Regions from separate parts of the Comamonas sp. GW821-FHT11H03 genome, predicted to be linked through region 3. Evidence: predicted binding sites of a transcription regulator. Region 3 holds the regulator's gene; each other region holds the start of a gene.
The links. The regulator sigma-54, encoded in region 3, starts transcription at its own class of promoters, with help from an activator protein. The targets are predictions, from matches to a motif close to TGGCANGNAANCTGCTTT.
Positions count from the first base shown of each region.

Region 1 (10,536 bases), on a different contig from region 3:
TCATCGGCCTGTCGGGCCTGATCACTCCCAGCCTCGAAGAGATGCAGTATGTGGCCGGCGAGATGGACAAGGACGACTACTTCCGCATCAAGAAGATTCCGCTGCTGATCGGCGGCGCGACCTGCTCGCGCGTGCATACGGCCGTGAAGATTGCTCCCAAGTACGACGGCCCCGTGGTCTATGTGCCCGACGCCTCGCGCTCGGTCAGCGTGGCGCAGAGCCTGCTGGGCGAAGGCAAGCAGGCCTATCTGAACGAGCTGAGCGCCGACTACGACAAGGTGCGCACCCAGCATGCCAACAAGAAGAAGACGCCACTGTGGACGCTGGAGCAGGCCAGAGCCAATGCTGCCGTGGTGAACCATGCCCCCGTGGTGCCGCGCACCCTGGGCCGCCGCGTGTTCAAGAACTTCGACCTGGCCGAAATTGCCCAGTACATCGATTGGGGTCCGTTCTTCCAGACCTGGGATCTGGCGGGGCCGTACCCGGCCATCCTCGACGATGAGGTCGTGGGCGTGGAAGCGCGCAAGGTGCTGGCCGATGCCCAGCTCATGCTGCAAAAGATCATTGACGGCCGCTGGCTGCAGGCCAATGGCGTGATGGGCCTGTTCCCGGCCAATCGCGTGGGTGACGACATCGTGTTCTACACCGACGAGTCGCGCAGCCAGGTGCTGACTACCTGGTACGGCATGCGTCAGCAGACCGAAAAACAGGCCGTGGACGGCCCGGATGGCCGGCCCGTGATGCGCCCCAGCCGCTGCCTGGCCGATTTTGTGGCCACCAAGGAGTCGGGCATTGCCGACTATGCCGGCCTGTTTGCCGTGACCGCCGGCATCGGCGCCGAAAAGAAGGACAAGGAGTTCGAAGCTGCGCTGGACGACTACAGCGGCATCATGTTCAAGGCCCTGGCCGACCGCCTGGCAGAAGCCTTTGCCGAATGTCTGCACCAGCGCGTGCGCAAGGATCTGTGGGGCTATGCCGAAGACGAGAGCCTGAGCAACGAGGAACTCATCAAGGAAGCCTACAAGGGCATTCGCCCCGCGCCCGGCTATCCTGCCTGCCCCGATCACACGGCCAAGATCGATCTGTTCAAGACGCTGCAGGCCGATGAAATCGGCATGACGCTGACCGAGAGCCTGGCCATGAACCCCGCATCCAGCGTGAGCGGCTTCTACATCGGCAACCCCGAGGCCAGCTACTTCAACGTGGGCCAGATCGGCGAAGACCAGCTCGCCGATATGGCCCAGCGACGCGCTATGGATATCGAGGAGTTGCGCCGTTATCTGGCGCCGAATCTGGGCTGAGCCCGCTTCGAGGTCGTACCTCGCAGATGAAAAAAGCCAGGGTCGACCCTGGCTTTTTTCGTTGGGAGCGTGTCGCTCAGAGGCGTTGCTTGAGCACGGGGGCGAGCGTGGCACGCAGCCGGTCGCCGGGCTCCTCGGTCTCGGTCGCACGGATTTCCAGCGAGCGCTCCACCATGCCTATATGCTCCAGCAGCAGGGCCTTGGCACCCTCGGTGTCGCCGCGCTCCAGGGCTGCCACGATGCGTTCGTGCTCGGCGCAGGACTGGCTGGCGCTGTGCGTGGACTGATAGAGCGTGGCAGCCAGGGTGGTGCGTGCCGTCAGATCGCGCAGCGTGTCGGCCAGCAGCCGGTGGCCCATCTGTTCGGCCAGGCAGACATGGAAATCCGCAAGCAGGAAGGCACGCGTGGCGCTGTCCGCGCCGGCAATGGCTTTTTGCTCCTGGGCGATATGGCGGCGCAGCCTGGTGATGACGCGCTGCAGCGGCTTGCCGGCCTCCTGCAATATGCCGGTCTCGATGATCCGCCGGGCAGAGAACGCGTCCATGGCCTCGGCCGCCGAGGGCTGGACCACATACCAGCCCCTGCGGGCCTGAACCTGGACAAAGCCACGGGCCTGCAGCTGCATCAGCGCTTCGCGCACCACGGTGCGGCTGACGTCGAAGTTGTTGGCCAGCTCCTGCTCTCCCAGTCGTTCGCCGGGTGCCAGCTTCTGGGCCAGGATGGCTTCGACAACGCGTTCCGCGATGTGTTGTGGAGAGGCAGGAGTCATTGCTTGGTTCAGTGGCTAGAGTGAGGGATGGGGACTATGACAGGCGGCACGATAGCAGATGCATGGTCTTCTTCTTGGGTCAGTGGCTCGGCCTTGCCGTCAAGTACCGCATGGGCACGTTCGCGGTCGATGTCGCCCTCCCAGGCTGCAATCGCCACGGTGGCCACGCAGTTGCCGATCAGATTGCCCAGAGCGCGTGCAATGCCCATGAACCAGTCCACCGACAGCACCAGCACCAGGCCGATCGCAGGGATGGCGGGAATGGCGTGCAAGGTGGCGGCCAGCACCACGATGGCCGAGCCCGGTACGCCGTGTGCGCCCTTGGAGGTCACCAGCGCGATGGCCAGAATGGTCAGCAGGTCGGACATGCTGATCGGGGTGTTGGTGGCCTGGGCGATGAAGACCGCAGCCAGCGTGATGTAGATGGAGAACGCGTCCAGGTTGAAGGAGTAGCCGGTGGGAATCACCAGGCCCACGGTGGAGTCGCGCACACCCATGTTGCGCAGCTTGGCCATGATCTGGGGCAGCACGCTGTCGGACGAGGTGGTCGCGAAGACGATGGTCAGCTCCTCGCGCAGATAGCGCAGCAGCTTGATCAGGCTGAAGCCCGACAGGCGCATCACCAGGCCCAGCACCACGAACACGAAGATCAGCACCGAGACGTAGAACAGCGCCACCAGCATGCCCAGCTGCTTGAGCGAGCCTATGCCGTACTGGCCCACGGTGAAGGCGATGGCGCCCAGCACGCCCAGCGGTGCCAGCTTGATGATGATGCCCATGACCTTGAACAGGGCCATGGACAAGGCGTCCACCAGATCAGAGACGGGCTTGCCGCGCTCGCCCAGCATGGTCAGCGCGCAGCCGAACAGCACGGCGAACAGCAGCACCTGCAGCACGTCGCCCTTGGCGAAGGCCTCCACCACGGTGGTGGGAATGAGCTTCATGAGAAAGTCCACCGTGCCGCCGCTGGTCAGCTTGTCGGCATTGCTGGCGTAGGCCGCCATGGCCGAGGCGTCGAGCTTGCTGGTGTCCACGTTCATGCCCACGCCGGGCTCGAAGACAAAGGCCAGCACCAGGCCCATGCCCAGGGCGATGGTGGTCAGCACCTCGAAATAGATCAGGGCCTTGACGCCCACGCGACCGACGCGCTTGAGGTCGCCCGCGCCGGCAATGCCGTGCACGACCACGCAGAACACCAGTATGGGAATGATCATCTTGATGAGCTTGATGAAGCCATCGCCCAGGGGTTTGAGTTTCACGGCCCATTCAGGGGCCAGCAGTCCGGCGAGCACACCCAGTATGAGTGCGATCACTACCTGTCCGAACAGTGATCTGACAAAGCGGCGCATAGTCGTCTTTCGCAAGTTGTGGAATCTTGTATGCAAGTTGGCTGAAACTTGAATACAAGAATGTAGGCAAGCGAAAGGCGTGCCAGCAGAGGGTATTCCTGCAGATTTGCATCAATTAGGGGAGGATCAGCCCTGACTTTCACGTATGAAATAAAAGGGCGTTCCGCCTTGGTGCGAGAGGGCGCGCAGGCATGCACGCGCGTGGTGCGCGGGCGCAGCGCATGCCCAAAGCCAGGGCATGAGGCTTACAGCAGCGGGCTCAGTGCACCCAGCAGGTTGTCCCAGATGCGTTTGCGCCAGAGAGTGGCACGCACCTGTTCCAGCGTCACCGCATCGGAATCGCGCAGATAGCTTTGCTGGCGCTGACGGATGGCCTCGGTGATGGCTTCGTCGTGCAGCAGCACATTGTTCTCGAAGTTCAGGTCAAAGCTGCGCAGATCCAGATTCGTGGAGCCGATCAGGCTGACCGAGCCGTCCAGGCACAGGGTCTTGGCATGCAGCAGGCCGGGGCGGAATTCGTGGATATGGATGCCGGCGCTCAGCAGCCGCCAGTAGTGGCTGCGACTGACTGCGCCGACGATCCAGGAGTCATTGCGGGCGGGCAGGATCAGCGTGACCTGCACCTGGCGCAGCGCGGCGGCGCACAAGGCATCGAGCACCGTGCTGTCTGGTACGAAGTAGGGGGTGGAGATCACGACCTCGCGCTGCGCACAGGCCAGCAGGCAGGCAACCAGCTGGGGTGTAGAGCGTGCTCTTTCCGTCGGCCCTTCGGCAATCGCAACGGCATGGAAGCCGTCGTCAGCGGCAGCGCCGGCCTCGGCCTCGATTGCCGGTGGTGCAAAGCGCGCATCGGACTGCGCCCAGTCGCTGGCAAAGGCCTGCTGCATCTGCGTGACCACGGGCCCCTGCAGGCGCAGCATGATGTCCACCCAGGGGGCATAGCGAGACTTGATGCGAAAGCCTTCGTCGGCGCAGTTCTGACTGCCGCAATAGAAGATCCTGCCGTCGATGAGCGTGATCTTGCGGTGGTTGCGCAGGTCGATGCGGCTGGTCAGCATGACCTTGAGCAGATTGCTGATGGGCAGGGCAATGGCCAGGTGCACGCCGGCCTGCCGCATCTGCTGCCACAGTGGCGAGCGCGTCAGTGCGCGCGATCCCAGTCCGTCGACCATGGCCCGGCAGGTCACGCCGCGCTGTGCGGCACGCATCAGGGCATGGGCCACATCGGTGCCGGTGCTGTCGTCCAGCCAGATGTAGTACAGCACATTGATCTCGTGGCGTGCGGCATCCATGTCGGCCAGCATCTGCGCACGGGCATGTGCGCCATCGCGCATCAACTCGGCCCTGTGGCCGGGCAGCGGCACAAAGCCGTTGATGGAGGAGGCATAGCGGAAGGCCGGCAGCCATTGATCGGGAATGGCCGGCAGTGCCTGCGGGCTGCGGCCGGCATCAGCCGCGGCGCCGCTGCGGGACTGGCAGAACTGGCGCACATTGAGTCTTCTGCGGCCTGGTACGCGGCCCAGGGCCACTTCGCCAAACAGGTAGTACAGCAGGCAGCTCACATAGGGCAGCAGCACGATGACCATGAGCCAGGCCAGTCGCACGTCGGGTCGCATGTCCCGGCGCAGCAGGATGCGCAGGCCGAAACCGGCAATCAGCAATACATGAAGAGTCAGCAGCAGCCAGGTCATGAATCAGTGCAGCAACGATGGACCTTGTCGAGCATAACGGGCTCTGCCCCAAGCACAAGCTGCAAGCCCTGATTCATATGCGGCGAGCTTGAACTCTTTGATGGGAAAACGCTACCTGCTATCAGTAATGCAGCGACAGAAGATGGACACGGCACTGGCATGGAACCTGCTTCCTTCTTTGTCAAAGCAAACAAGCAGGGGGGAGTGCATGGAAATGGTGCCATTGACTGCCATCGACAAGGCAGATACGGGTTGGGTCATGGTTGCGTCGGCGCTGGTCTTGCTGATGACCTTGCCGGGCATCGCCCTGTTCTATGCGGGGCTGGTGCGTCGCAAGAATGTGGTCAACACCATGGTGGCCGTGTTCGCGGTGGCCTGTGTGGTGACCCTGACCTGGTTCGGCCTGGGCTACTCGCTCGCGTTTACTGCCGAGTCTGCCTGGCTGGGCAATCTGGGGCGCGCCTGGTTTGCCTCATTGCACTTTGATGGCCGGCGCAGCGTGATCTCGGTCAGCCATCTGGCGCCGCATCTGCCCGAAGCGGCCTATGCCCTGTTCCAGGCCGCATTCGCCATCATCACCACCTCGCTGATCGTGGGGGCCGTGGTCGAGCGCATGCGCTTTGCGGCCCTGCTGGTGTTTGCCGCGCTGTGGAGCGTGGTGGTCTATGCACCGGTGGCGCACTGGGTGTGGGAGAGCGGCGGCTGGCTGAACCAGCTGGGCGCACTGGACTTTGCCGGCGGTGCCGTGGTGCATGTGAATGCGGGCGTGGCGGCGCTGGTCTGTGCCTTCATGATGGGGCGCAGGCGTGGCTATGGCACCGAGCCCTTCGAGCCGCACAGCCTGGGCTGGACGGCCATGGGCACGGCGCTGCTGCTGTTCGGCTGGTTCGGCTTCAACGCCGGATCGGCCCTGTCCGCAGACGGGCGTGCAGCGCTGGCCTTTGTGGTCACGCTGGTGGCGGCCTCGGCCGCCGGGCTGGCATGGATGGTGGTGGAGTGGCTGGTTCGCGGCGCTCCGACCTTGCTGGGACTGCTCTCGGGCATGGTGGGCGGTCTGGTCGCCATCACTCCTGCCGCCGGATTTGTGCAGGTGGGCAGTGCGGTGTGGATAGGCCTGATTGCGGGCGCCCTGTGCTTCTGGGGCGCAACCTGGCTCAAGCGCCGGCTGGGGGCCGACGACTCGCTCGATGTCTTCGGCGTGCACGGTGTGGGCGGCATTGCCGGCTCCATCCTCACGGCGGTGTTTGCCGACCCCCTGATCGCAGGCACAGGCGCCACGGTGCTGAATCAGCTGATTGCGGTGGCAGCGGTGGCTGCCTACAGCGGCGCAGCCACGGCCGGGTTGCTGGTGCTGATCCGTCTGCTGATGCCGTTGCGGGTGGATGCCGTGCAGGAAATGGAGGGCCTGGATATCAGCCTGCATCTGGAGCGTCAGCACTAGTGGTCCATCAAAGACTGGAGCGATGTATGGAGGACAGCGAGCGAGTGGCGGTGGCTGCACATCTGCATGTGGTGTTGCGCCGCAAGACGGGCCGGGTGACCGATACCGAGTGGATGGCCTGCAACCAGGCCTACGCACAGGCCATGGTTGCCTTTGCGCTGGAGCATGCACGAGAGCAACAGGACGAGGAGCTGGCGCGCCTGGCCCGGCGTCTGCAGGACAGCTGGAGCTGCGACAAGCCCCGGCATGCAGCGCCTGCCGGGACCGCGCAGAGCGACGGCTCCGTCACCGCCAAGGCCGCCGAGATACTGCGCACCTCGGCACGCTATATCGGCGGTCTGCGCTGAGGCACAAGCCTGGCCTATTGCTTTTTCAGCTCGGCAATATAGGCATCGCGGGCCTTCACGCCATCGGCCGTGAAGTCGGTGAACACGCCGTCAATGCCCAGGCGGTAGTAAGGCAGATATTCCTGCAGCGGGTCGCCCTTGAAGATGCCCGCGAGCCGGCTGGCCTCGCTGCGGAAGGTAAAGCTGTGCACCACCAGGCCGGCCTTGTGCGCGTTGGCGATCAGGCCGGTGTCCTTGAGCGTGTTGACGTCCTTGAGGCCAGCGCCGTCCTTGTACGGAACGACGGAATGGGCCAGCACCTGGGGCTTCCAGGGGCCGATGCCGTCGGCATAGGTCTTGATCTCGGCCAGGCCTGCCGGCGTCTGCATGACTGCGAAGGTGCGCGCATCGCCGGCCAGAGTCCAGCTATAGGGGCGGCCGCTGATGAAGGTCCATTCGTCGGCGGTGATATAGCCTACGGAGCCGTCCCTGAAGTTGTAGTCGTTGCCATCAATCAGCTGCACCGCCTTGGCCTGCATGCCCGCCTTGCGCAGGTACTTCAGGCTGTCGGGGTCGAAGCTCTGGATGTAGATGGGCGCTTCCTTGCGGTTGAGGTTGTTGCTGTCCAGCAGCGCCATCACGGCATCTTCGAACGGGTGCTCGCCCGTGCCGCAACTGTTGGCAATGGCCTGCTGGTTGTTCCAGTAAGGATTCTTGGTCTCGGCGTAGACGGCAATCGTGCGGCCTGCCGCCTTGCCCTTGGCCAGCGCGATATCGATCACATCCTGGGCGCTGATCAGCGGCAGCTTGCCATTCCATTCGCTGGGACGATCGGCGCGGTTGTCCAGCGTGGTGCCGCCAAACAGCGTGCGCAGCTCATGCAGGGTGAAGTCCGAGATGGACCAGTCGCCGGTGTGGTCCTCGCCATCGACCACCAGCGCCTGCAGCACCGACTTCTGATTGTTCGGATCGATGCGGTCGCTCAGGTACTGCGCGGGGCCGTTGGCGGCAATGGCCGGGTACTTCACGTTGACCAGCACGCCGGGCGTGTTGCGCTTGCGGCCCGCCACATAGGCATTGATCTTGGCGACCTCGGCGATATTGGTGCTGTCGCTGAGCCAGGCGTTGTGGCGTGCCACCAGCTGGCAGTCGCGGCTCAGGTGCATGTCCAGCTCGATCATGTCGGCACCGGCATCGATGGCTTTCTCGTAGGCCATCTGTGTCTGCTCGGGGTACAGCCCCGAATAGCCGCGGTGGGCGATGACCTGGGGCTGCTTGCCGTCCAGCGTCAGAAACTGCGGCGCAGGTGCCGGCGTCGGGCCGTCTCCGCCGCCACAGGCGCTCAGGGCAAGGGCGGCAAGCAAGGTCAGAGCAAAGGCGGGGTGGCGGGTATGGGACATGGGTTCAGGCATGGATGGACATCGCCTCATGCTTGCGGTTGTTGATGACGCTTGTGTGACCATGTCATCAGAGCATGTTCACGCTCCGAAGCACAAGGCTGCCGGGGCGGCAGCCCTGTGCGGGATGCGGCTGTTACAGCCCCAGCTTCTTGGCGACGTAATCGGCATCCTTGTCGCCGCGTCCCGAGAGATTGACCAGAATATGCTGGTCCTTGCCAAGCCTCGGCGCTTCGCGCATGGCCCAGGCCACGGCGTGTGCACTTTCCAGTGCCGGGATGATGCCCTCCACACGCGACAGCGTCATGAAGGCATTCAAGCACTCTTGGTCGTCCACGGACTGGTAGTCCACGCGCCCTATATCCTTGAGATAGCTGTGCTGCGGGCCCACGCCCGGGTAGTCCAGGCCCGAGGCAATGCTGTGCACGGCGGCTGGCGTGCCGTCGGCGTTTTCCAGCACATAGCACTTCATGCCGTGAATCTCGCCGGGCTTGCCAACCGACAGTGTGGCGGCATGGCGGCCGGGCTTGTCCACGCCCTCGCCGGCGGGCTCCACGCCCACCAGATGCACGGATGCGTCACCCAGGAAGGCCGTGAAGATGCCCATGGCATTGCTGCCCCCGCCCACGCAGGCCGCCACATGGTCGGGCAGCTTGCCATGCCGGCTCTGGAACTGCTCGCGCGCCTCACGACCGACGATGGACTGGAAGTCCCGCACCATCATGGGAAAGGGATGGGGGCCGACCACCGAGCCAATTGCGTAAATGGTGTTGACGGGGTCTTGCAGATAGACCTCGAAGGCACTGTCCACGGCCTCCTTCAGCGTGGCTGCGCCGCGCGTCACGGGCACCAGATTGCAGCCCAGAATACGCATCTTGGTGACGTTGGGGTGTTCCTTCTCGATATCCACCTGGCCCATGTGAATCTCGCAGGGAATGCCCACCAGTGCACAGGCCGTGGCCAGGGCCACGCCATGCTGGCCGGCGCCGGTTTCGGCAATGACTTTTTTCTTGCCCATGAACTTGGCCAGCAGCGCCTCGCCCAGGCAGTGGTTGATCTTGTGAGCGCCCGTGTGATTCAGATCCTCGCGCTTGAGATGGATCTGCGCGCCGCCCAGTTGATCGGACAGGCGCTTGGCATGAAAGATGGGGCTGGGTCGGCCCACATAGTCGGCAAACAGCGCGGCCAGCTCGTCCTGGAAGTCCTGGCGCTTGACGATCTCTTCGTAGGCTGCGGCAATCTCGTCCATGCATTGCTTGAGCTCTGGCGGCACGAGCTGGCCGCCGTAGGGGCCGAAGAAGCCTTGCGCATCGGGCATGGCCTGGGGGTTCTGGGTCATGGCTTGTCTCCTTGGTGTGTGGTGCAGCGAAGCTGCATTCATAGCACACGGCGGGCTCAAGGCGCTTGCAGGCAAGTCCGGATGGAATCGGCACAGAAAGGAGCGCAGCCCTCAAGATGAAAGCGCTGACAGCTATTGTTTTGATATTGGCGGCAACAAGCTTCTGCTCTGAAACACAATAGCGACATGAAAGCCCGCTCAGCCCGCGACATTGTCTTTGCCCATGCTCTGGAAACTGCATCTCCGCACGAGGCGCTGCCCACGGCCGAGCGTTGCACTGCCATCACGCAGGAGTGCCTGCACGCCCAGGGCAAGGTCAAGGGCGGCGGCCGTGCGGCGTTCGAAGGCTTTCTGCATGAGCGGGCACAACGCGTGATTGCTGCAGCGCAGCTGCCTGCCGACATAAGGGCGATGGCCCGGCAGCGCGCCGGTATCTCAAGCTGGATGGTGCTGGCCGTGATGGCTGCGGCATTTGCGCTGGGCTTTGCGGGTCATGCGATCACAGACCCGCACCGTGTGGACCTGCTCTCTGCCTCCCTGATCGGCATCGTGCTGTGGAATCTGCTGGTCTATGTGCTGTTGCTACTGTCCTGGTTGCGCAGCCTGGCGCGGCGCAGGAAGACGGGGACTGCACCGCTGGAGCCTGGGCAGGGTCAGGGTGCCGTAGCGGCGCCCGGTGGCTGGCTGCAAAAACTGCAGGCAAGGCGGTGGAGTGTTTCGCGCGGCACGGGGCTGCGCAAGATGGCGCTGAACTTCGAGCGCAACTGGTGGCAGGTCAACCAGCGGCCACGCCATGCGCAATGGCTTGTGTGCCTGCATCTGGGGGCCGCCATGCTGGCGCTGGGAGCGCTGGCATCGCTATGGCTGACCGGCCTGACCAGGGCATATCAAGTGGGCTGGGAGAGCACTTTCCTCTCGCCGTC
Region 1 is NZ_JBXARF010000009.1:100,002-110,537, forward strand. It holds gene metH (methionine synthase) at 1-1,301, shown strand, start outside; gene AC1RTQ_RS19200 (GntR family transcriptional regulator) at 1,378-2,070, opposite strand; gene AC1RTQ_RS19205 (C4-dicarboxylate transporter DctA) at 2,079-3,419, opposite strand; gene cls (cardiolipin synthase) at 3,665-5,110, opposite strand; gene AC1RTQ_RS19215 (ammonium transporter) at 5,319-6,551, shown strand; gene AC1RTQ_RS19220 (hypothetical protein) at 6,578-6,898, shown strand; gene AC1RTQ_RS19225 (glycerophosphodiester phosphodiesterase family protein) at 6,913-8,289, opposite strand; gene trpB (tryptophan synthase subunit beta) at 8,411-9,613, opposite strand; gene AC1RTQ_RS19235 (DUF2868 domain-containing protein) at 9,800-10,536, shown strand, end outside.
Region 1: a site for sigma-54 is predicted at 5,266-5,283, ahead of AC1RTQ_RS19215 (ammonium transporter). Genes of this name have one in related genera too.

Region 2 (10,536 bases), on a different contig from region 3:
TCAAGGAGCGCGATCACCCCTTTGGTGTCTGGAAGCTGCGCTCGGGCAGTCAGGAGCGCAGCGTCAAAGTGACCGGGCCGCTGTCCACCAATCATGGCGAGATGGCTGTGCAATGGGCGCGCGACGGCCATGGCATCGTGCTGCGCTCGCTCTGGGATGTGGCGGCCGATCTGCAGGCCGGCAGCCTGGTGCAGCTGCTGCCTGAGTGGCAGCAGCAGGCGAATATCTGGGCTGTCTATCCGACGCGGCTGGAGCGCTCGGCCAAGGTGCGGGTCTGCGTCGAGTTCCTGCAGGAGTTCTTCGGCAGGCAAGCTCCAGAAGGATTCAGGATTGCTATGAAAAAAGAAGCTGCTATCGATTGATATACATGAATTTCAGAGTGTTTATTATCTGAAATGTATGTACAGCAAGCGCAAGCAGCTTCTCTTTTTGAGCCTGATGCCGCGTGACGGCTCAGGCCGGTTGCCAATTACTTTGTCAGCGCGGCCTTGACGGCGGCGGACACCAGGCCCATATCGGCCTTGCCGGCCAGCTGGGCCTTGACGGCGCCCATCACCTTGCCCATGTCGCCGGGGCCGGAGGCGCCCAGCTCGGCCACGATGGCCTGCACGGCTGCGGTAATCTCGGCTTCGCCCATGCGCTCGGGCAGGTAGACCTTGAGCACTTCCATTTCGGCCTTTTCCACATCGGCCAGATCGGTGCGGTTGGCGGCTTCGAAGGCGGCGATGGAGTCCTTGCGCTGCTTGATCAGCTTGTCCACGATGGCGATGACGGCTGCGTCATCGAGCTCGATGCGCTCGTCCACTTCCTTTTGCTTCATCGCGGCCTGCAGCAGGCGGATGGTGCCCAGGCGTGTGCTGTCCTTGGCACGCATGGCGGTCTTCATGTCTTCGGTAATCTGGGCTTTCAGGCTCATGGCTTTCTCCTTGGGGTGGGCGAATGGTGGTGCGCCGTGTGAACGGCGTTGACTATCCATGCGCTGGGAGGTCACTGCGCGGCCGGGCAGGCTTGGCAGTGGCCAGAAAACAAAAAACCCGCGCCTGGCGTCCCGAGCGCGGGTTTGCGGCTGTTTTAAGGCCGACTGGTCCTAATCAACGATTAGTACAGCTTCTTAGGCAGTTGCATGCTGCGAACGCGCTTGTAGTGACGCTTCACGGCAGCAGCCTTCTTGCGCTTGCGCTCGGCTGTGGGCTTTTCGTAGAACTCGCGAGCACGCAGATCGGTCAGCAGACCCAGCTTTTCGATGGTGCGCTTGAAGCGGCGCAGGGCAACTTCATAGGGCTCGTTTTCTTTGACGCGGATGGTAGTCATTTAATTTCCAGATATATCTGTGCTGACAGAGGGTTCTCGGGAAGATCGGGCCTGAGAGCCGTGAACAGCGGTTTCCCCGCCACTTTTTAACTAGTATGGCCGACGGGGTAATGCCAGCAAAGTCGAGCATTATAGACCAAGACTTGGGCTGCGTCTGCATTGCACGGCCAAGCAAGTCTGCGCTCGTCAGAATGGCAGGGCTTTGCTGCTACCGGCTGCGCAGTCTGAGGCCTGGTTCAGGCACCGCTGCTGTGCCGTTATGCCTGCCTTTATGCCGCCTGCCTTTGTGCCCGTCTTCATGCCTGTCTTGATGCCTCTGACGCGTGCAATACATAGGCCTTCGGCAGGCGGGCCTCAAGCCTGTGCCAGTGCAACTGGGCGCTGGGGTTTGTGTGGAGCATCTTGTGCACGGAAATTGCATACAGTTTGAAGACTCAGTTGCTTGACTCAAGTCAGAAGGCAAGTGGCTTGGTGCCAGTACGCGTCGCTGTTTTTTCCGTGTCCAAGGAGCTTCCATCTTGTCCAGCGCTTCTCATTGCTCATTCATTTCGCGTCGTCAATGGATGGCTTCGGCCATCGCCGTGCCGGGCTTGCTGGCATTGACGGCCTGTGCCGGCAGGGCCGGAGTTTCCGGGCCTGCTGCGTCCGGCAGTTCCCTGGTGGTGGGCGGTCTGTTTGCGGGCTCGCGCAGCGACAAGGGTTTTATGGAGGCTGGCTGGCGCGGTCTGGAGAAGGCGCGTCAGGAGCTGGGCGTGCAGATCCGTTTTCTGGACGGCATGGCACCCAGGAAGGAGTTGCTGGTGCCGGCTCTCGCGCAGCTCGCGGAGCAGGGGGCGCAGCTGGTGATTGCCCATGGCGGGCAGAACAATCAGGCCGCAGCCGAAGTCGCGGCGCGCTTTCCCAGGACCCAGTTCGTCGTGACCCAGGGCGCGGTGCAGGGGAGCAATCTCTGCAGCTATGACGTGCTGCAGGAGGAGTCGGCCTATCTGGCCGGCGTGCTGGCGGCCCTGACCACCAAAACCGGGGTGGTCGGCCATATGTCGGGCATTCGCGTGCCACCGGGGCTCAAGGGCCGTGCCGCCTATGCGGCCGGTGTGCGCGATACCGATCCCAGGGTCCAATTGCTGACGAACTTTTCGGGCGATCAGGACGATAACGCCTTGTCGCACCGCATCGCCAAGGCCCAGATGGCTGCCGGTGCCGATGTGATCTTCACCATGCTCAACTCCGGCCGCGATGGCGTGACCCAGGCCTGCCGCGAGGCGGGCACGCGTCAGATCGGCAATGTGATCGACTGGACCACGGTGGAGCCGCAGGTGTTTGTCGCTTCCGCCTGGGCCGATGTGGGCATTGGCGCGTTTTTGGCCGTCAAGGACATGCAGCAGCGCGGTGCGCCCGGCCCGGGTATTCGCAAGATTGGCCTGAGCGACCCGGCGGCCGTACGCCTGACCATGGGCCAGGGCGTGGCAGCCGCTGTGCGCGAGCGCGTGGCCAGGGCGTCGGCTGCCATCGCCTCGGGGCAGCTCAAGGTGCCCGAGCACTATGAAGGCAAGGAGTTTTCTGCCTGATCGGATGGTGCGCCGCAGGCGCAGACAGCCCAAAAGGATGGTTCACCCATCCTTTTTTCATGGGGGCTGCCGCTTCGGCTCCTGTCGCTCAAGCCTGGACTGACTGTTTTTCCGCCATGGCCTGGGCGCAGGCGGCGGCACTGGCCCAGGCCCACTGGAAGTTGTAGCCCCCCAGCCAGCCGGTGATGTCCACCACCTCGCCGATAAAGTACAGGCCCGGGCGGCTCTTGCACTCCATGGTTTGCTGGGACAGCACCTTGGTGTCCACGCCGCCGAGCGTGACCTCGGCTTTTTTATAGCCTTCAGTGCCCGTGGGCGTGATCTCCCAGCGCGACAGCTGTTCGGCCAGTCTGGCCAGGGCCTTGTCGCTGGCCTCGTTGATGGGGCGCTGCAGCTCGGGCATGCGGCCGACCCAGGCATCGGCCAGGCGTGCGGGCAGGTGGGCGGCCAGCTCGTTGGTCACCAGCTTGCGCGAGTGGAGCTTGGCCTGGGCCAGCACCTCGGCCAGATCCACGCCAGGCAGCAGATTGATCTGCAGCGGGGTGCCGGGCTTCCAGTAGCTGGAGATCTGCAGCACCGCAGGACCCGAGAGGCCGCGATGGGTGAACAGCAAATCCTCGTGAAAGCTCATGCGCTCCTTTTTGCTGCCGGTGCTGATTTCCACGGGCAGGGCCAGACCGGCCAGGCCTGCGTAGGGCTGCCAGCCTTCGCCGTCGAAGGTCATGGGCACCAGGCCGGGCGTGCGCTCGATCAGCGGCAGATCGAACTGCTGGGCCAGCCGGTAGCCGAAGTCGGTGGCGCCTATCTTGGGAATGCTCAGACCGCCGGTGGCAATGACCAGATTGGCGGCCTGCACCATGCCGCGATCGGTTTCAATCTGATAGCTGCAATCGCTTTCTGTGTCTTGGCTTGACTGCGAAAACACGACTTTCTTGACCTGGCAAGGCTGCCAGCGCTGCACGCCGCCTGCCGCGCACTCGGCCAGCAGCATGGCGATGATGTCCTCGGCCGAATGGTCGGCAAACAACTGGCCCTTGTGCTTTTCATGGTGGGCAATGCCATGCCTGTCCATCAGCGTGATGAAGTCGGCAGGCGTGAAGCGCGAGAGGGCCGAGCGGCAGAACTGAGGGTTCTGCCCCACAAAATGCTTGTGCGGCGCACGCACGTCCAGATCGCGGTTGGTGAAGTTGCAGCGCCCGCCGCCCGAGATGCGGATCTTCTCGGCCACCTTGGGCGCATGATCGATCAGCAGCACTCTCAGGCCCTGCTGGCCGGCCTGGGCCGCGCAGAACAGGCCGGCGGCACCGGCGCCGATGATGATGGCGTCAAAAATCTGGAAGGGGACCTGTGGGGTGGAGGACACGGCGGGCAGGGCGCTGAAGCACGAACAACAAAGCCGGTCATTGTCCCAGATGGCCGGTCACCGGGGCTTGAAGGGCTGACAAAGTCCCGAAATGCGTGGATCGTGATGCCTGTGCAGCCGTCAGCCCGTTGTCCTGTTGGGATATGCGTCAAGCGTCTGCATGTGCCATGGATCACTTCTAGAATCGCGCCCCATGACTACACCATCCCACCAGCTGAGCATGACCGTGCTCATGTCGCCTGACATGGCCAACTTCTCCGGCAATGTGCACGGGGGCGCCATCTTGAAATTGCTGGATCAGGTCGCCTATGCCTGCGCCAGCCGCTATGCGGGCCGCTATGTCGTGACGCTGAGCGTGGATCAGGTGATGTTTCTGCAGCCCATTCATGTGGGCGAGCTGGTGACTTTTCTGGCCAGCGTGAACCACACCGGCAAGTCTTCCATGGAAATCGGCATCAAGGTGATTGCCGAGGAGATTCGCAGCCAGGTGGTGCGCCACGTGAACAGCTGCTTCTTCACCATGGTGGCCGTGGACGATGACAAAAAGCCTGCCCCCGTGCCCCCGCTGCAGCTCGAAACCGACGAGGAAAAGCGCCGCTGGGGCGCTGCCATCATCCGCAAGGAACTGCGCAAGGAGCTGGCCGAGCGCTTTGCCGAGACTCGTACTCCCTGAGTCGCGTCGCCGCTTCTGTGTGGGCGCGGCCTCGCTCAGGCCACTGCTGATTGCGGCAAGGCTTGGGGCTGGCTCTGCCAGGCGGCAATGCCCTGGACCACATCGCCGACGATGATGATGCTGGGGCTGCCCAGCTGATGATCGGCAATGCTCTGCGGCAAATCCTTCAGGAAAGTCAGCGCATGGCGCTGCTGCGGCAGGCTGGCATGCTGGATCACGGCCACGGGCGTGCTGCCGGGCAGGCTGCTGAGCAGCTCGTCGCTGATGCGCTCGACGCTGCTCACTCCCATATAGATCACCAGCGTCAGCTTGGCCGCATGGGCCGTGGCGGCGATCTGGCGCCAGTCGGGGCCGCTGTCGCCGGGCTTGGCATGGCCGGTCATGAAAAGCACGCCATGCGCGCGGTCGCGGTGGGTCAGCGGGGCGCCCAGGCTGGTCAGGCCCGCGAGACCGGAGGTGATGCCGTTGATGACATCCACCTCGATGCCGGCCTCACGCAGATGTTCGACCTCTTCGCCGCCACGGCCAAAGATGAAGGGGTCTCCGCCCTTGAGGCGCACCACGCGTTCGCCGTCCTGCACGGCGGCAATCATGAGCTTTTCGATAAAGGCCTGGGGGGTGCTCTTGCAGCCGCCGCGCTTGCCCACATAGACCACGCGGGCGCTGGGCGAGGCATGGCCCATCACGCCATCGCTGACCAGATCGTCGACAAACAACACGCTGGCCGAGGCAATGGCCTTGGCGGCCTTGATGGTCAGCAGCTCGGGGTCGCCAGGGCCGGCGCCCACCAGGGTGCATGAGCCGCGGTGATTGGGGTTGTGAGAGATGGCAGTCATTGTGGGGTCTCAGTCGGGGCTGCGGCAGTCGGGGCTGCGGTTATAGGCTTGCAGTGCGGCGCGGCTGGCGGCGGCATCTGTGGCCTGCATGGCCTGGTGCAGGGCTTGTATCTGTTCCAGCTGCTGCGCAATGGGGGCCGGCACAGCAAGCCGGCCGCTCAATATGTCCAGCGTCAGCCGGGCTGTCTGCTCGGCATTCAGATCTTGCTGCGGGGCGCTGCTCTCAGTGCCCGAGGCAAGCTGGCTGCTGTGCAGGGAAGAGCGCTCAAAGCAGATTTCTCCGGCAATCACTCCCGTGCTCACGGGTTCGCGGTGGGGGGCGGCCACGGCCTCGCCTTCCGTGCCGCGCACCAGCAGCGCACTGCTCGCGCGCATGGCCAGCGTCTGGAGCATGGGCTGGGCATAGGCCGGGTGGGTATAGCTGGCCAGCACCAGCCCGGATTGCGCGGTGCTGCTGCCGTGGATAGGGTCCAGCAGTTTGACGATGCTGTGCGCGGGGTTGCGCAGGCCCATCTGGCGGCGAATCTGCAGCAGCCGATCCAGCGGTGCCAGCAGGTGACGGGTCTGCATCCAGACCTTGTCGCCAGGCGCCAGGGCGACGGGGCGTTCGATGGCCGTCCAGCCCAGTTGCTGCCACACCTCGGCCGTGCCCAGGCGCTTGTCCTCGGTATGGCTGCCGTGCACCAGCACGGGCAGGCCTTGCTGTGCCAGCAGACCTGCCAGCAGCGGCGTGAGGTTGGCCAGCTTGCGCGAGCCGTTGTAGCTGGGGATGATGACCACGGGCCGGGCCTTATGGGCCTGCGGCCACACGGGCAGGCGCTGCTGGGTGGCGTCGAGAAAACCTGCCAGCTCTTCGGCGCTTTCGCCCTTGAAGCGCATGGCGATGCAAAAGCCGCCCAGCTCCAGATCGCTGACCTTGCCGTCCAGCACCTGCCCCATCAGATCGCAGGCCTGAGCCCGCGAAAGAGAACGCGCGCCCTTGGTGCCGCGACCGATTTCCTTGATGTAGTGGCTGATGCTCATGATTAACGCAATTGTCGCTATAAAAACCATGAGTTGTCAGACGATTTGGTTATATAAATCAAACCGGCCGTGGTCGAGAAGCCGTCGCTCCCCGTTGCGCCAGCTGTGCAGCCAGGGCCTGCAGCTGGGATTGCGCGAGCTGGGCGACAAGGTCCAGCATGGGGTTGCTCTTGAGCGCTTGGGCAGACGCCAGGACGGCGAGCCGGCTGACCTGGCGCGAAGCGCGAAGCGGTCGGAACACGATCTGCTCGCGGTGGAACATCGCGAAAGACGCCGGCACGATGGCCACGCCCAGACCGCAGGCCACGAGCGCCAGCACATTCACCAACTGACCGGCTTCGTGGCGTATCAGCGGAGTGAAGCCGGCCTCGGCGCACAGCGCGACCGTGCGGTCGAAGTAGTCGGTGTCCTGATAGCGGGTGAAGCCCACAAAGGGCTGATGCACGGCGGCTTGAAGATCCAGCGTTGCGCTGCCTCCGGCCAGAGGGTGGGAGGCCGGAACCGCCAGGCAATAGGGGTCGTCAATGCTGGCCAGCTCAAGCTCGTCGGCCTCCCTGTGCCCGGGGCGGGCAAAGCCGAGCTCCAGCTCGCCCTGGCGCAAGGCCCGCTGCTGCTGGGAGGAAATCATTTCGCGGGCTTCGATCTGCACCTCACAGCCGGCCTGTGCCACCGCCTGCAGCAAGCCGGGCAGCAGGGACTGCATGGCCGAGGGCACCAGCCCCAGGCGCAGCACGGTCTGGCTGCTGCGCTCTCGTTCGCGCGCGCGCAAGGGGGCTTGCTCGGCACGCGCCAATATGACGCGCGCATCTTCCAGCAGCGACTCGCCCGCAGCAGTGAGCTGCATCCCGCGTGGCAGGCGGGTGAAGAGCTGCGTGCCGACCTCGTCCTCGAGTTGCTTGAGCTGCTGCGACAGCGGCGGCTGGGCGATGAATAGCTTGCGAGCGGCCCTGCTGACGTTGCCCTGCTCGGCAACCGCCACGAAGTAGCGCAGATGTCTCAGTTCCATGCCTGAATCAATCCATATTTCAAAAGTATGATTTTTATATTAAATCAGTGTTGGACATATGAATGAAGGGCGGCAACACTGCCGATCCTGTTCGTTCTGAGATGCATGTCCACGCATGCATTGCCTGTCTCATGCAAGCCTTGCAAAAAACCGAGTCCGCCAAGGGACTGAAGCTCAACGAGGTCGACATGCCGTCGCCTGCCGCAGGTGAGGTGCTGCTGCGGGTTCATTCCACAGGTGTCTGTGGCACGGATCTGCATATTGATGCCTGGACGGCGAGCTATCACTTTTTGCAGGCCGCGCTGCCGGTGACCGTGGGCCACGAGTTCAGCGGCGTGGTCGTGGCCAGAGGCGAGGGGGCCGAGCATCTGCCCCTGGGCCAGTTGGTGGCCGTGCGGCCTTCGGTCACCTGCGGCAGATGCCCCAGCTGCAGTGCCGGCGACTTCGATGCCTGCACCACCCGTCGCGGCATCGGTGTCATGCGCCATGGCGGCTTTGCCGAGTATGTGGCCGTGCCCCTGCGCAATTGCGTGGCGATTCCGCAGGGCGTGGACCCCGAGGTTGCTGCATTGGCCGAGCCGCTGTCGGTGAGCTTCGAGGCCGTGCGCACGGGCAATGTCCAGCCCGGCGATCGCGTGCTGATCCTGGGGCCCGGCAATATCGGCCAGGGAATTGCGCTGTTTGCGCGTGCCGCAGGGGCGGCCCAGGTGGTGGTTGCCGGCCATGGCGACGCCGCGCGGCTGGAGGTCCTGCGCTCCATGGGGTTCGACGATTTGCTGGACTTCGAGGGGCTGGACATTGACGAAGCCCTTGCCGTGTATACGCAAGAAGCTCACTTTGACGTAGTGATCGAAGCCACCGGGGCGGCGGCCGTGCTGGCGCCGGCCCTGCGTGCGCTCAAGACCCACGGCGTGCTGGTGATTGCCGGCATTCATTCCGCGCCCGTGCCGCTGGATCTGACGGCCCTGGTGCGACGTCATCAGCAGCTGCGCGGCTCCTATCGCACGCCGGAGCGCTGCTGGCTGGAGGTCGTTGCATTCATGCAAACCCATCAGGATCAGCTGCGCCTCATGATCACCCATCGCGTGCCGCTTGCGCAGGCCGGGCAGGGGTTTGAGCTGGCGCGGGCGCGGCTGGCGAGCAAGGTGCTGATTCAGCCCGGGGCGGGCCGGACATCATGAGCACCGCCTTTCTGGCCTTGTGGAACGACATCGACCGGCCCGAGGCTCGCGCAGAATACGAGGCTTGGCATGCCCTCGAGCATGTTCCCGAGCGCGTGGGTTTGCCGGGCTTTGTCTACGGCCATCGCTATGTCGGCGCTTCCGGGTATTTCACGCTCTACGGTCTGGAGTCTCTGGCGGCCCTGGACTCGGCCGAGTATGCGGATGTGATCGCCAATCCCACGCCCTGGTCGGCACGCATGAGGCCGCGCCTGAGTGCCTTCATGCGCAGGCCCTGCATATTGCAGGTCCAGGCTGGAGCATCCAGCGGTGTGGCGCTGACGACGCTCAAGGCCGTCACCACCGATGTGCAGGCCTGGGCCGCGCAGGCAGCCCGCTGGGCGGAGCAGGCGGTGCTGCAAGGGCGTCTGCTGCGGGTCATGGCGGGCGTGGTGCCGGTGGAGCGTTCCTTGCACTACCCCGTTGGCGGGGAGCGCATTGCCGAGCAGGCCCAGGGGGAAGTCACGGTGGTCATGCTGGCCGAGCATTTGGATGGGCCGGCATGCACCCAAGGCACCCAATGGTGGGCCGACCGAATGCAGGCGCATCACCTCGAAACGCCTGCACAGCAGGCTTTTGGCCTGCAAACCCGGGTGTGCCGTTCGCAGCTGGCCCTGCCCGCCAGCGGACGCCTGCCACCGATGATGGAACTGATGGCTGGATACGCCGATTGTTGATCCGAGACTGAGACTGAGATTCTGGAGACATAAAGATGACAAAAAAATCGATGCCCGTGCGCCGGGCCGCCTTGCTGCTGTGCGCCGCAGCCTGCCTGCCCTTGGCGGCTCAGGCCCAGGGCAAGGCTGACTGGCCCACTCGCCCCATACGTCTGATCGTCGGCTATTCCAGCGGCTCTTCGCCCGATGTGCAGGCCCGTCTGCTGGCCGAGCCCCTGACCAAGGCCCTGGGCCAGCCCGTGGTGGTGGAGAACAAAGGCGGTGCCAGCGGCAATATCGGCGCTGATGCCGTAGCCAAGGCCGGTGACGGGCACACCATAGGCGTGATCGGCAACGGCCCGCTGACCAGCTCCAAGTTTCTCTACAGCAAGCTGCCCTACGATCCGATCAAGGATCTCGCACCTTTGGGCATGATCGGATCGGCGCCTCTGGTGCTGGTGGCTCCCAAGGCCATGGCCGCGAATGCAGGGGCTTATTTCAAGGCGCTCAAGACCGGAGCCCAGGGCAACTACGGCTCGGTGGGAACGGGGTCCGGCGGCCACCTGGGCGTGGAGCTGATCAAGGAAGCCATGGGCCTGAATCTGCAGCATGTGCCCTATAACGGCGGCCCGGCTGTGGTCAACGCCTTGATGGGCGATCAGGTGCAGATGGCCTTGCTGCCGGCCTCCACCGTCATGCCGCTGGTCCAGTCCGGCAAGCTGGCCGCCCTGGCCGTGAGCTCCAGCAAGCGCAGTCCGCTGGCGCCCGGCGTCCCGGCCATGCCCGAGATCGGCGCTGGCAATGTGGACATCGAAGTCTGGAATGCGGTCATGGCGCCGGCCTCCATGCCCGCCGAGCATCGCGCCAAGCTGGCTGCGGC
Region 2 is NZ_JBXARF010000008.1:14,298-24,833, reverse strand. It holds gene AC1RTQ_RS17470 (LysR substrate-binding domain-containing protein) at 1-362, shown strand, start outside; gene AC1RTQ_RS17465 (GatB/YqeY domain-containing protein) at 470-916, opposite strand; gene rpsU (30S ribosomal protein S21) at 1,099-1,311, opposite strand; gene AC1RTQ_RS17455 (BMP family protein) at 1,830-2,879, shown strand; gene AC1RTQ_RS17450 (BaiN/RdsA family NAD(P)/FAD-dependent oxidoreductase) at 2,968-4,242, opposite strand; gene AC1RTQ_RS17445 (acyl-CoA thioesterase) at 4,436-4,915, shown strand; gene cobA (uroporphyrinogen-III C-methyltransferase) at 4,951-5,751, opposite strand; gene ybiB (DNA-binding protein YbiB) at 5,761-6,774, opposite strand; gene AC1RTQ_RS17430 (LysR substrate-binding domain-containing protein) at 6,833-7,780, opposite strand; gene AC1RTQ_RS17425 (zinc-dependent alcohol dehydrogenase) at 7,912-8,961, shown strand; gene AC1RTQ_RS17420 (hypothetical protein) at 8,958-9,677, shown strand; gene AC1RTQ_RS17415 (Bug family tripartite tricarboxylate transporter substrate binding protein) at 9,728-10,536, shown strand, end outside.
Region 2: a site for sigma-54 is predicted at 1,716-1,733, ahead of AC1RTQ_RS17455 (BMP family protein). Genes of this name have one in related genera too.

Region 3 (10,536 bases):
TTTCGGCGCCAGCGGCACGGTGGAGGCCTCGGCCCTGCTGACGCGAGTCTTCAAATCGGTCAGCGGCGTCACGCAAATCGGCTTCAGCGGCCTGATGCTGGCAGTCACCGAGGACGAGGGCCTGGCCCAGGCCAGCCTCGATGAGGAGTTTGATATCCGCGCCCTGCTGACCTACAGCAGCGTCTGCGGCATCGGCCTCGATACCGTGCCCGTGCCGGGCGACAGCAGCGCCGAGCAGATCGCCGCCGTCATGCGCGACACGGGCACCATGGCTTTTCGCCTCAACAAGCCGCTGACGGTACGCCTGTTCCCCGTGCCGGGGCTCAAAGCGGGCGACACCACGGCCTTCGAGAGCGCGGATCTGTGCAACTGCGCCGTACTGGCTCTGCCTTGAGCATCTGACAAGCGGGCAGCTGCGCTTGACCATCAAGCGCCTGCAGCTATTGCTTTTGATATTCCCCTACCCCGGTTCTGTTTGACCTGCCCCCATGGTGACCGCCGGGGTGCCCCCGGTAAAATTGGTCCTTATGGCAAAAATTATCGTTCTGGCACTGGTGCTGCTTTTCTTTGGCTGCGGGCTGTACATGCATCTGCGCGGCAAGGTGCGCCACAAGGTGCTGCGCCAGCTGTTTGACCACTCCACGTTCACGGCGCCGTTCAACGTCTTCATGCTGATGTTCAGCAAGGTGCCGCGCACGCCCTATCTGCCCACCAGCACCTTTCCCGAACTGGCACCGCTGCAGGCCAACTGGCGTGAAATCCGCGAGGAAGCCGTCAATCTGCAAAAGAACATGCAGATCAAGGCCGCCGCCAACAACGACGACGCAGGCTTCAACTCCTTCTTCAAGACCGGCTGGAAGCGCTTCTACCTCAAGTGGTACGGCGACGCCCACCCTTCGGCCATGGAGCTGTGCCCCAGGACCACGGCCCTGGTGAAGTCGATTCCCAGCGTCAAGGCCGCCATGTTTGCCGAGCTGCCGCCCGGCGCCAAGCTCAATCTGCACCGCGACCCCTATGCGGGCTCGCTGCGCTATCACCTGGCCGTGCTGGCCCCCAACGACGACCGCTGCATGATCGAGGTCGACGGCCAGCCCTATAGCTGGCGTGAAGGCGAAGGCGTGATCTTCGACGAGACCTTTATGCACTGGGCCGAGAACCGCAGCGAGGGCAACCGCATCGTGCTGTTCTGCGACGTGGAACGCCCCATGACCAATGGCTTTGCCCAGTGGCTCAATCACTGGCTGGGCAAGAACGTGGTGGCCGCCGCCAGCTCGCCCAACAACGAGGGCGATCCGCGCGGCATGATCAGCAAGATGTTCAAGATTTCCTTCTATGCCGGCAAGTACCGCCGTGCCTTCCGCGACTGGAATCCGACCTTCTACAAGGTCCTCAAGTTCGGGCTGATGATTGGCGTGCTGGTCTGGTTTGTCTGGTGGTTGGTTTCTTGATAACCCCCTGAGGCGCTTTGCGCCTTCCCCCTTTCTCTTCGGAAGGGGACGACATCTTCGCTGCAGGGCGGCCTTTGCTTGCTGTCCCTCACTTGGGTCTTGCTTCATCAAGACATATGGCTCTAAACAAAAAGCCGCTGAATACATCAGCGGCTTTTTTGTGGCTGAGGCGCCCTACAGCGCCTTGCGCAGCGTGGTGGTGGGAATTTTCAGCTGCTCGCGGTACTTGGCCACCGTGCGGCGCGCGCACTCGATGCCCTGCTCCTTGAGCATATCGGCTAGTTTTGCATCCGATAGCGGCTTTTTGGCATCTTCGGCATCGACAAACTGCTTGATCAGCGCACGCACGGCCGTGCTGGAGGCACTGCCGCCGGTTTCCGTACCCAGGCCCGAGCCGAAGAAATACTTGAGCTCGAAGGTGCCTTGGGGCGTGGCCATGTACTTGGCCGTGGTCACGCGGCTGATGGTGGACTCGTGCAGGCCCAGCGTGTCGGCGATATCGCGCAGCACCAGCGGCCGCATGGCCAGCTCGCCATGCACAAAGAAGTTCTTCTGCCGCTCCACGATGGCTTCGGAAACACGCAAGATGGTGTCGAAGCGCTGCTGGATGTTCTTGATGAACCAGCGCGCCTCCTGCAGCTGCTGCTGCAGCGCCGCATGACCGTCGCTGTTCTTGTGGCGACGAAGCACGCTGGCATAGATGTCGTGCACGCGCAGACGCGGCATGACATCGGGGTTGAGCTGCACGGAAAAGTCCGCTCGGCCCGAGCCTGCCCGCACCGGGCGCACGATGACATCGGGTATCACGATATGGCGCTCCACGTCGACAAAGCGGCGCCCCGGACGCGGCTCCAGCCTGGCGATCAGGGCCATGGCTTCGCGCAGTTGCTCCTCGCGTGCGCCACACAGGCTGGTGAGCTTGCGCAGATCGCGCCGCGCCAGCAGGTCCATGGGCTGCGCGCAGATGGATTGCGCCAGCAGCAACCGGTTCATATGCGCCTCGGTCGTGCCCTCGTCCTCGGCGTTGCGGATCAGGTCGCGCAGCTGCAGCTGCAGGCACTCGGCCAGATCACGCGCCCCCACGCCCACGGGCTCCAGGCTTTGCAGCAGCTTCAGAGCAATGACAAAGTGCTGCTCCAGCTCCTCGCGCTCTTCCAGGTCGTCGCCGGCCAGGCTCTGCGCCAGCTCCTGCAGGGAATCCTCGAGATAGCCGTCCTCGCTGAGCGACTCGATGAGAAAGCGCAGTGCCGCCATGTCCGCCGCGCCCAGATGCAGGCTCAGCGCCTGACGATGGAGAAAGTCGGTCAGGCTCTGGTGCTCGCACGCCAGATCGATGGCATCGGTTTCGTCATCGCCGTCGCGGTTGCGCGTGGAGCTGCTGGCCGAGGGCGCATCCCACTCGCTGCTCGATTCGCCGCCCCACTCCCCGTCCTGGCCGTCCATGCCGTCGGCCTCCCAGTTCAGCGTTTCAGGGGTTTCGGGGGTTGACGCTTCCGCTACCGTTTCAGTAGCTGGTTGCGCCTGCAATGACTCCTTTTCAGCATGAATACTATCTGAAGTGCTGTATTCACCGGCGCTAGCAGCTACATCTACAGGAGCATCTCCTGCGGCTTCGGCCTCATCGCCTGCACGTTCAAGAAAAGGGTTGTCGACCAGCATCTGCTCGACTTCCTGCGCCAGCTCCAGAGTGGAGAGCTGCAGCAGCTGAATGGATTGCTGCAGCTGCGGCGTAAGCGACAAATGCTGCGAAACGCGTAGCGAGAGACCTGGCTTCATCGAGGCGCGGCTCCCAGACAATCATTGCCAACGCGCACAGTGCCATGGGTTTGCCGCCGGGCCGCCCCAAGGCAAACCTCGGCGCAGCCGGTCAGGGTCCCTTCCGGGGGCAGCGACCAGACAAAGTGGGGGAGCGTAGGGGTCATCACATTCTGAAATGTTCGCCCAGATAGACGCGGCGCACATCGGCGTTCTCCACGATCTCCTCGGGCGTGCCTTCGGCCAGCACATGGCCGTCGCTGATGATGAAGGCGTGGTCACAGATGCCCAGCGTCTCGCGCACATTGTGGTCGGTAATCAGCACGCCGATGCCGCGCTCCTTGAGGAAGCCGATGATGCGCTGGATCTCGATCACCGCAATCGGGTCGATGCCGGCAAACGGCTCGTCAAGCAGAATGAAGCGCGGTTGCGTGGCCAGGGCCCGGGCAATTTCCACGCGACGGCGTTCACCGCCGGACAGGGCCAGCGCGGGCGACTGGCGCAGATGCTCGACGCGCAGCTCCTGCAGCAGGCCGGTGAGGCGCTTTTCGATCTCGCCCTGCGTCAGCGCCTTGCCCTGCTCGTCCTTTTGCAGCTCCAGCACGGCGCGCACATTGTCTTCCACGCTGAGCTTGCGAAAGATGGAGGCTTCCTGGGGCAGATAGGACAGGCCCAGGCGCGAACGCTGGTGAATCGGCATGCCGCCCACCGGCTGACCGTCGATGAAGATCTCGCCGCCGTCGCTGCGCACCAGGCCCACGATCATGTAGAACGATGTGGTCTTGCCCGCACCGTTGGGGCCGAGCAAACCGACCACCTCGCCTTTTTGCACGGACAGGGACACATCCTTGACCACCTTGCGGCTGCCGTAGGACTTGGCCAGATGCTTGGCCTCCAGGCGGCTGTCGGACTCGCCGCTGCGGCTGCTGGAGAAAGTCGGCTCGCTCATTTCTTCTCGTCAGCTTTCTCGCCGCCCAGCGTCATGCTCTGGCGCAGCTGCGTGGCAGGTGTTGCAGGCTTGGGCTGGGCTCCCGGCGTTCCGTCCTTGGGCGCCATGATGGCGCGCACACGACCGCCCTGCCCCACGGAAGAGCTGGGCAGGCCACCGCTGGTCTTCTGACCATCGACCGTGTAGACGTCTGTGATGTTGTTGTAGATGATGATGGAGCCCGTGACCTGATCACTGAGCTGACCGCCACGGTAGCGGCGCATCTCGCCACGACGGATGAACTTGACGATATCGGCCTTGCCGTCGTACTCGATGACTTCGCCTTCGCCCTCGATGAACTCCTCGGGCTGACCGGCCACCGTATCGCGCTTCTGACGGAAGAAGGCTCGCTTGCCGGCCTCGGCCTTGACCACGCCGTACTGATAGCCCTCGGCGTCCTGCCGCACATCGAGCTGAGCACCGCGCAGCACGATGGTGCCCTTGGTCATCACCACATTGCCGGTGAAGACACTGGTCTGCTGCAGCTCGTCGTGGCGCAGCGCATCCGCCTCGATATTCATGGGCTTGGCGCTGTCGGCTTTTTCGGCATAAGCAATGCCGGTCGCTGCTGCCAGGGCGCAGGCCAGCGCAAGAGGTAGGAGTGTTTTTTTCATGGAAGGCACGTTTCTTGCATCCATTGTAGTCATTCCCTTTTTGCAACTTGCGTAAAAAACACCCATAAAAAAGCCCGCACGACGGCGGGCTCGTTGGGCGTCAAACGTCACTGGCGTCTGCTGCCTGATCTCAGGCCTTGCGACTGGAGGCGACCAGCGCATTGACCACGCGCAGCACATTCTCCATATTGCCGGCCTTGGTGCCGTCCGTGTAGTAGCGGCCGGCCACGCCCATGGCGGGCACGCCTTCGACGTCATATTCGTTTTGCAGCTGAGCGGCCTTGCGCGCCTGATTGGCCACAGTGAAGGAGTTGTAGACCTCCTTGAACTTGGCCAGATCCACGCCCTGCTTGCCGACCCAGTCAAAGATGGCGTCATCGTTCTTGAGCAGGTTGCGATCCACGTGAATGGTACGGAACACCTTGGCGTGCAGCTGGGGCAGCAGGTTCATGCCCTCCAGGGCGTAGTACAGCTTTTGCTGGGGCACGAAAGAGGCATTGAAAGCCACGGGCACGCGGCGCACCACCACATCGGCAGGCTGGCCCTTTGCCCAGGCTTCGAACTGGGATTCGAAGACATTGCAATGCGGGCAGCTGTACCAGAAGAACTCGACCACCTCGACCTTGCCGGCCGGCGCGCTCACGCTGGCGGGCTTGCCGAGCTTGATGTAGTCCTTGCCTTCTTTGGGCGCAGCGCCCTGGGCCCAGCTGGAGGAGGCACCCAGACTCAGGGCACCGGCAGCAGCTGCCGAGGCAGCCAGAGAGAATTCGCGACGTTTCATCTAAACAAACTCCTGTATCAGGTCTGCAGTATCAGAGCCAACAGGCCCAAAAAAGTTCAGCTTTGTCAAAACTACCAATGGCACGAGCCTGAAATCTCAAGCAAGGGCCTTGTTATCTGGCCGCGCGCACCAGGGTCGAGTCCACGCCCGCGCCATCGAGCTTGCCCTTGAGCTGCTCGGCGTCGTCACGCTTGCTGAACGGCCCCACGCGCACGCGGAAAACGGTGATGCCGTTCTGCTCACGCTCGCTGATGCGAGATTCCCAGCCCAGCATGGCCAGCTTGGCACGCTGCGCTTCCGCTTCGCTCTGGCCGCGGAAAGCACCGGCCTGCACAAAGTAGTTGAATGCAGAGTCCGAAGAGGATGCAGTCTGCGCGGCCGCCTTTTCCTTGTCTGCACGCGACTTTTCAGCCTTGTCGGCGGCGGCGGAGCGCTCCTTGACCAGATCACCCAGCGGATCACCCGATGCAGGCTTGGCAGGCTTCTCCGGCGTAGAGGGCGGCGGCGGCGTGGTGACTCCGCCAGTTGCAGTAGGTTGTACCGCAGGCGTGGGCGGCGACACCGTCACGTCGCTCGGAGGAACTGGTGGTGTCACTGGGGGCGGTGCAGGCTGGCGGCTCTGCAGAGGTGCGTTGGGGTCCCAGTTCTTGTTGCGCTCGGCCTCAGCCGCATCGCGCTGAGTGTTGTTTCCACCCTTGTTGAGGAAGGGCACCGGCACCTTGGTCACATAGATGGCCACGGCCAAAGCCGCAGCCAGACCGATGACCATGCCAAAGATAAGCCCCAGGATGGTTCCACCGCGTTGCTGGTTCTTCATATCAGTCGCTTAACGCTTTCTGCTTCAGTTATTCCATTCTCAGATCCATCGCCCCCTGACAGGCAGGCCGGCAGGGCGAGCGATGGACAGGAAACTGGGATTACATGCGCTCGGGTGCGCTCACACCCAGCACCGCCAGACCATTGTGCAACACCTGGGCTGTGGCAGCGACCAGGGCCAGACGTGCGAGCTTGACCTTTTCGTCATCCACCAAAATACGCTCTGCGTCGTAGTAGCTGTGATAGCTGGAGGCCAGATCGCGCAGGTAGAAGGTCACGTCGTGCGGCGCGTTGCCTTCGGCAGCAGCGGTCAGCATCTCCGGGTACTTGGCCAGCAGCAGCATCAGGGCCTGGGCCTGCGGGCCTTCCAGAGCGGACAGGTCGACATCCTTGAGCGTCGCCAGCCCTGCACCACCGGCCTCCTGCCAGGCGCGCAGCACGGACTGGATCCGCGCATGGGCGTACTGCACGTAGTACACGGGGTTGTCGTTGTTCTGGGCCACGGCCAGATCCACATCGAAGGTGTACTCGGTGTCGGGCTTGCGCGAGAGCAGGAAGAAGCGCACGGCGTCTTTGCTGGTCCACTCGATCAGGTCGCGCAGCGTGACGTAGGAGCCGGCGCGCTTGCTGATCTTGACCTCTTCGCCGTTGCGCACCACGCGCACCATGGTGTGCAGCACGTAGTCGGGGTAGCCCTCGGGGATGCCCACATCGGCAGCCTGCAGGCCGGCACGCACGCGGGCAATGGTGCCGTGGTGGTCGGTACCCTGAATGTTCACCACCTTGGTGAAGCCACGCTTGAACTTCTGGATGTGATAAGCCACATCGGGGACAAAGTAGGTGTAGCCGCCGTCGGTCTTGCGCATCACGCGGTCTTTGTCGTCGCCGTAGTCGGTGGACCTGAGCCACAGCGCGCCGTCCTGCTCATAGGTCTTGCCGTTGGCGATCAGGCGGTTCACGGTCGCTTCGACATGGCCGTTTTCGTACAGGCTGGACTCGAGGTAGTACTCGTCGAACTTGAGGTTGAACGCCTGCAGGTCCTTGTCCTGCTCGTTGCGCAGATAGGCCACGGCGAACTGGCGGATATTGTCGTAATCCTCGACATCGCCATTGGCGGTGAACTCGCGGTCATCGGCTTTGATGGTTTCCTTGTTCAGGAAGGCCTTGGCGATGTCGGCAATGTAGTCGCCGTTGTAGAAATTCTTGGCCAGCGGGTTGTCGCTGTCGGTGGGCCAGCATTCGTCACCGGGCTTGAAGCCCTTGGCGCGCAGCTGGGTGCTCTTTGTCAGGGTGTCGATCTGCACGCCCGCGTCGTTGTAATAGAACTCGCGGTGAACCTTCCAGCCCTGGGTGGAATAGAGGTTGCTGATGGCATCGCCGATCGCCGCCTGGCGGCCATGACCCACATGCAGAGGGCCTGTGGGGTTGGCAGAGACGAACTCGACCAGGATGTTCTCGCCGCGATCGGCCTGGTAGCCGAACTTCTGGGCCTGCGCCAGCACTTCGCGCACCACCTCCTGCTTCGCAGCAGGCTTGAGGCGGATGTTGAGAAAGCCCGGGCCCGCGATTTCAATCGCATCCACCCACTGCTGGAAGGCGGCGGTGCCCTCCAGCGCGGCCTTGAGCTGCTCGCCCAGGGCGCGCGGGTTGGCCTTCAGAGGCTTGGCCAGTTGCATGGCCGCTGTGCAGGCGAAATCGCCATGGGCTGCCACTTTGGGGTTTTCAAACGCAGCGCGTGCGCCGGCGCCGGGCGAGAGTGTTTCGAGCTCAGCAGCCAGGGCTGCGAGCAATTCCTGTTTGACGGAGAGCATCGCAGGATTTTACGTGCCGGATTCAAGTCCTGCCGAATCGCTGGCGCCACACCCTTGTTCCAGGGCCGGTTCACAGGCTGCGGGGGTATATCCGCATGTATCGCCGGCCGTACACAGCCCTTGCGCAAATGGCAATCGTTCTCGCCTCAAACCAGAATGCAGACCTTGCCCACGTTCAGCGGCGAGCTCAGTCGCGGCTGGGGCCTGTTTGCCGGCTACACCTTCAACCGCAACACCTACGAGCGCGACATCAACAACCAGGGCCTGGACTTCAATACCTACACGTCCAAGCACATGCTGCGCCTCTGGAGCACCTACCAGTTGCCCGGCGCCTGGGCGTGCCGTCTGGAGCAGCTATGTGCGCAACCAGATCAACAGGCAGTGGCAGGCCTCGTTGAACTTCAACAATATGTTCGACAAGCGCTACTGCACCTCGATCGGCAACCTGGTCAACAGCAGCCACTATGGCGATCCGCGCAATGTGATGCTGACGCTGCGCGGCACGTTCTGAATGCCGCAGACATGAAAAAGGCCGCTTTGCAGGGTCTGGCGCAGACTACATGCCGCGCGCCCAGAAGATCGCAACCACGGCAATCACCGGCACCACATGGCCCTGCCACATCACCCATTTGCGCGTCTGCCTGACCTCCTCGGGCGCCGGCAGCTGGCCGCTCGCATCCAGCGTCTTCTTCCAGCGGCGGAAGGTCAGCGTGGGCTTGAGCGAGAGCAAAAAGGCGATGACAAACAGCGTCATCTTGAGGTGGAACAGCGGCGAGGCCGTATAGGCCCCCATGCCCTTGACGCCCCAGAGCAGTCGCGCAATACCTGTCAGCAGCAGGACGACGGCGGCAATGCCGTAAATCATGTCCAGCCTGGCCAGACGCTGCACCACGGCGGCATTCATCCACTCCACACGGCACAAGGCGGCCTGGCTGGTCAGAAACACCACCAGGGTCAGAATCGCCAGCAGATGGGCGCTGGCAAGAACAGCTTCAAAGGTCATGGCTTCACAGTAGAAAAAAGGACGGATTCAGCGGCCCACATGAGGCCACGGCGACCGATCCATTGTCTACCGTTTCAAGCCCGCTCAGATATCCACGCCAAGACGAAAGAAGTCCGGCTGGTTGTAGTGGTGCTTGAGGTAGTCGATCCACATACGCACGCGCAGCGGCATGTGCTTGCGCTGGGGGAAGACCACGAAGATACCGTTGGGAGGTGCGGCAAACTCTTCCAGCACGGGCACGAGGCGACCCGCGGCGATCTCGGCCTCCACCTCCCAGGTGCTGCGCCAGGCAATGCCCCAGCCCCCCAGGCACCAGTCGTGCAGCACCTGACCATCGGAGCAGTCCAGGGGGCCGCCCGGCTTGAAGTGCACGACCTCGCTGGTGCCGCTTTCGGGATGCGGGATGCGGAAGGCCCAGCCCCGCGTTTGCGAGGCGTCGGACGACAGCGTCAGGCAGTCATGCTGGGTCAGCTCGCTGGGATGCTTGGGCGTGCCGCGGCGCTCCAGATAGCCAGGTGTGGCCACGCACAGGCGACGGTTGTCGGCAATGCGCACGCTGACCAGGGCCGAGTCCGGCAGATCCCCCACGCGCACCGCGCAATCGAAGCCCTCGCCCGCCAGATCGACCACGCGGTCGCTGAGGTTCAGCGAAATGGTGACATCGGGATGCAGGTCTCGAAAACGCGGCACCAGCGGCGCTACATGGCGGCGCCCGAAACCGGCGGGAGCCGTAATGCGCAGATGGCCCGTGGCCTTGACACCGCCGGCCGACACGCTGGCCTCGGCATTGCACACATCGGAGAGCAGGCGCTGGCAATCCTCAAGGAAGGCGCTGCCTTCGTGGGTCAGCGAGATGCGGCGCGTGGTGCGCACCATGAGCTTGACGCCCAGATGCTCTTCCAAAGCGTCCAGACGGCGCCCCATGATGGCGGGCGCCACACCTTCGGCCTTGGCGGCAGCCGTCAAGCTGCCCCTGGTCGCTACCGATACAAAAGACTCAAATGCCTTGAGTTTGTCCATGACCGCTGCTCCTGTCTGGTCCGTGTTGTCTCCTGCTGCGGTAGCGTGCACTGTTAATACAAGAGCACATACCGCACAAGCAGTCTTGATTTCTCAAATGTTTTTATCGAAAGTTCTTTAAACAAGAGCGCTGACTGCTATCACTATAAAAGTCATCAATCAGTGCCGCATGCCTGTCTCGCATGTGACTTTATTGCGATATATCTTACTCAGAAGTCACAAGTTGTCAGCGAATCTCTGATGTTTATATACGTTTATATCAAAATTTACCGTTTTCCCTGAGGCAGGAATATCGCTTAT
Region 3 is NZ_JBXARF010000001.1:944,625-955,160, forward strand. It holds gene AC1RTQ_RS04450 (DUF711 family protein) at 1-394, shown strand, start outside; gene AC1RTQ_RS04455 (aspartyl/asparaginyl beta-hydroxylase domain-containing protein) at 528-1,448, shown strand; gene AC1RTQ_RS04460 (RNA polymerase factor sigma-54) at 1,623-3,224, opposite strand; gene lptB (LPS export ABC transporter ATP-binding protein) at 3,370-4,152, opposite strand; gene lptA (lipopolysaccharide transport periplasmic protein LptA) at 4,149-4,805, opposite strand; gene AC1RTQ_RS04475 (thiol:disulfide interchange protein DsbA/DsbL) at 4,936-5,586, opposite strand; gene AC1RTQ_RS04480 (SPOR domain-containing protein) at 5,699-6,403, opposite strand; gene argS (arginine--tRNA ligase) at 6,504-8,213, opposite strand; gene AC1RTQ_RS04490 (hypothetical protein) at 8,572-8,724, shown strand; gene AC1RTQ_RS04495 (DUF2214 family protein) at 8,770-9,216, opposite strand; gene AC1RTQ_RS04500 (LysR family transcriptional regulator) at 9,301-10,236, opposite strand.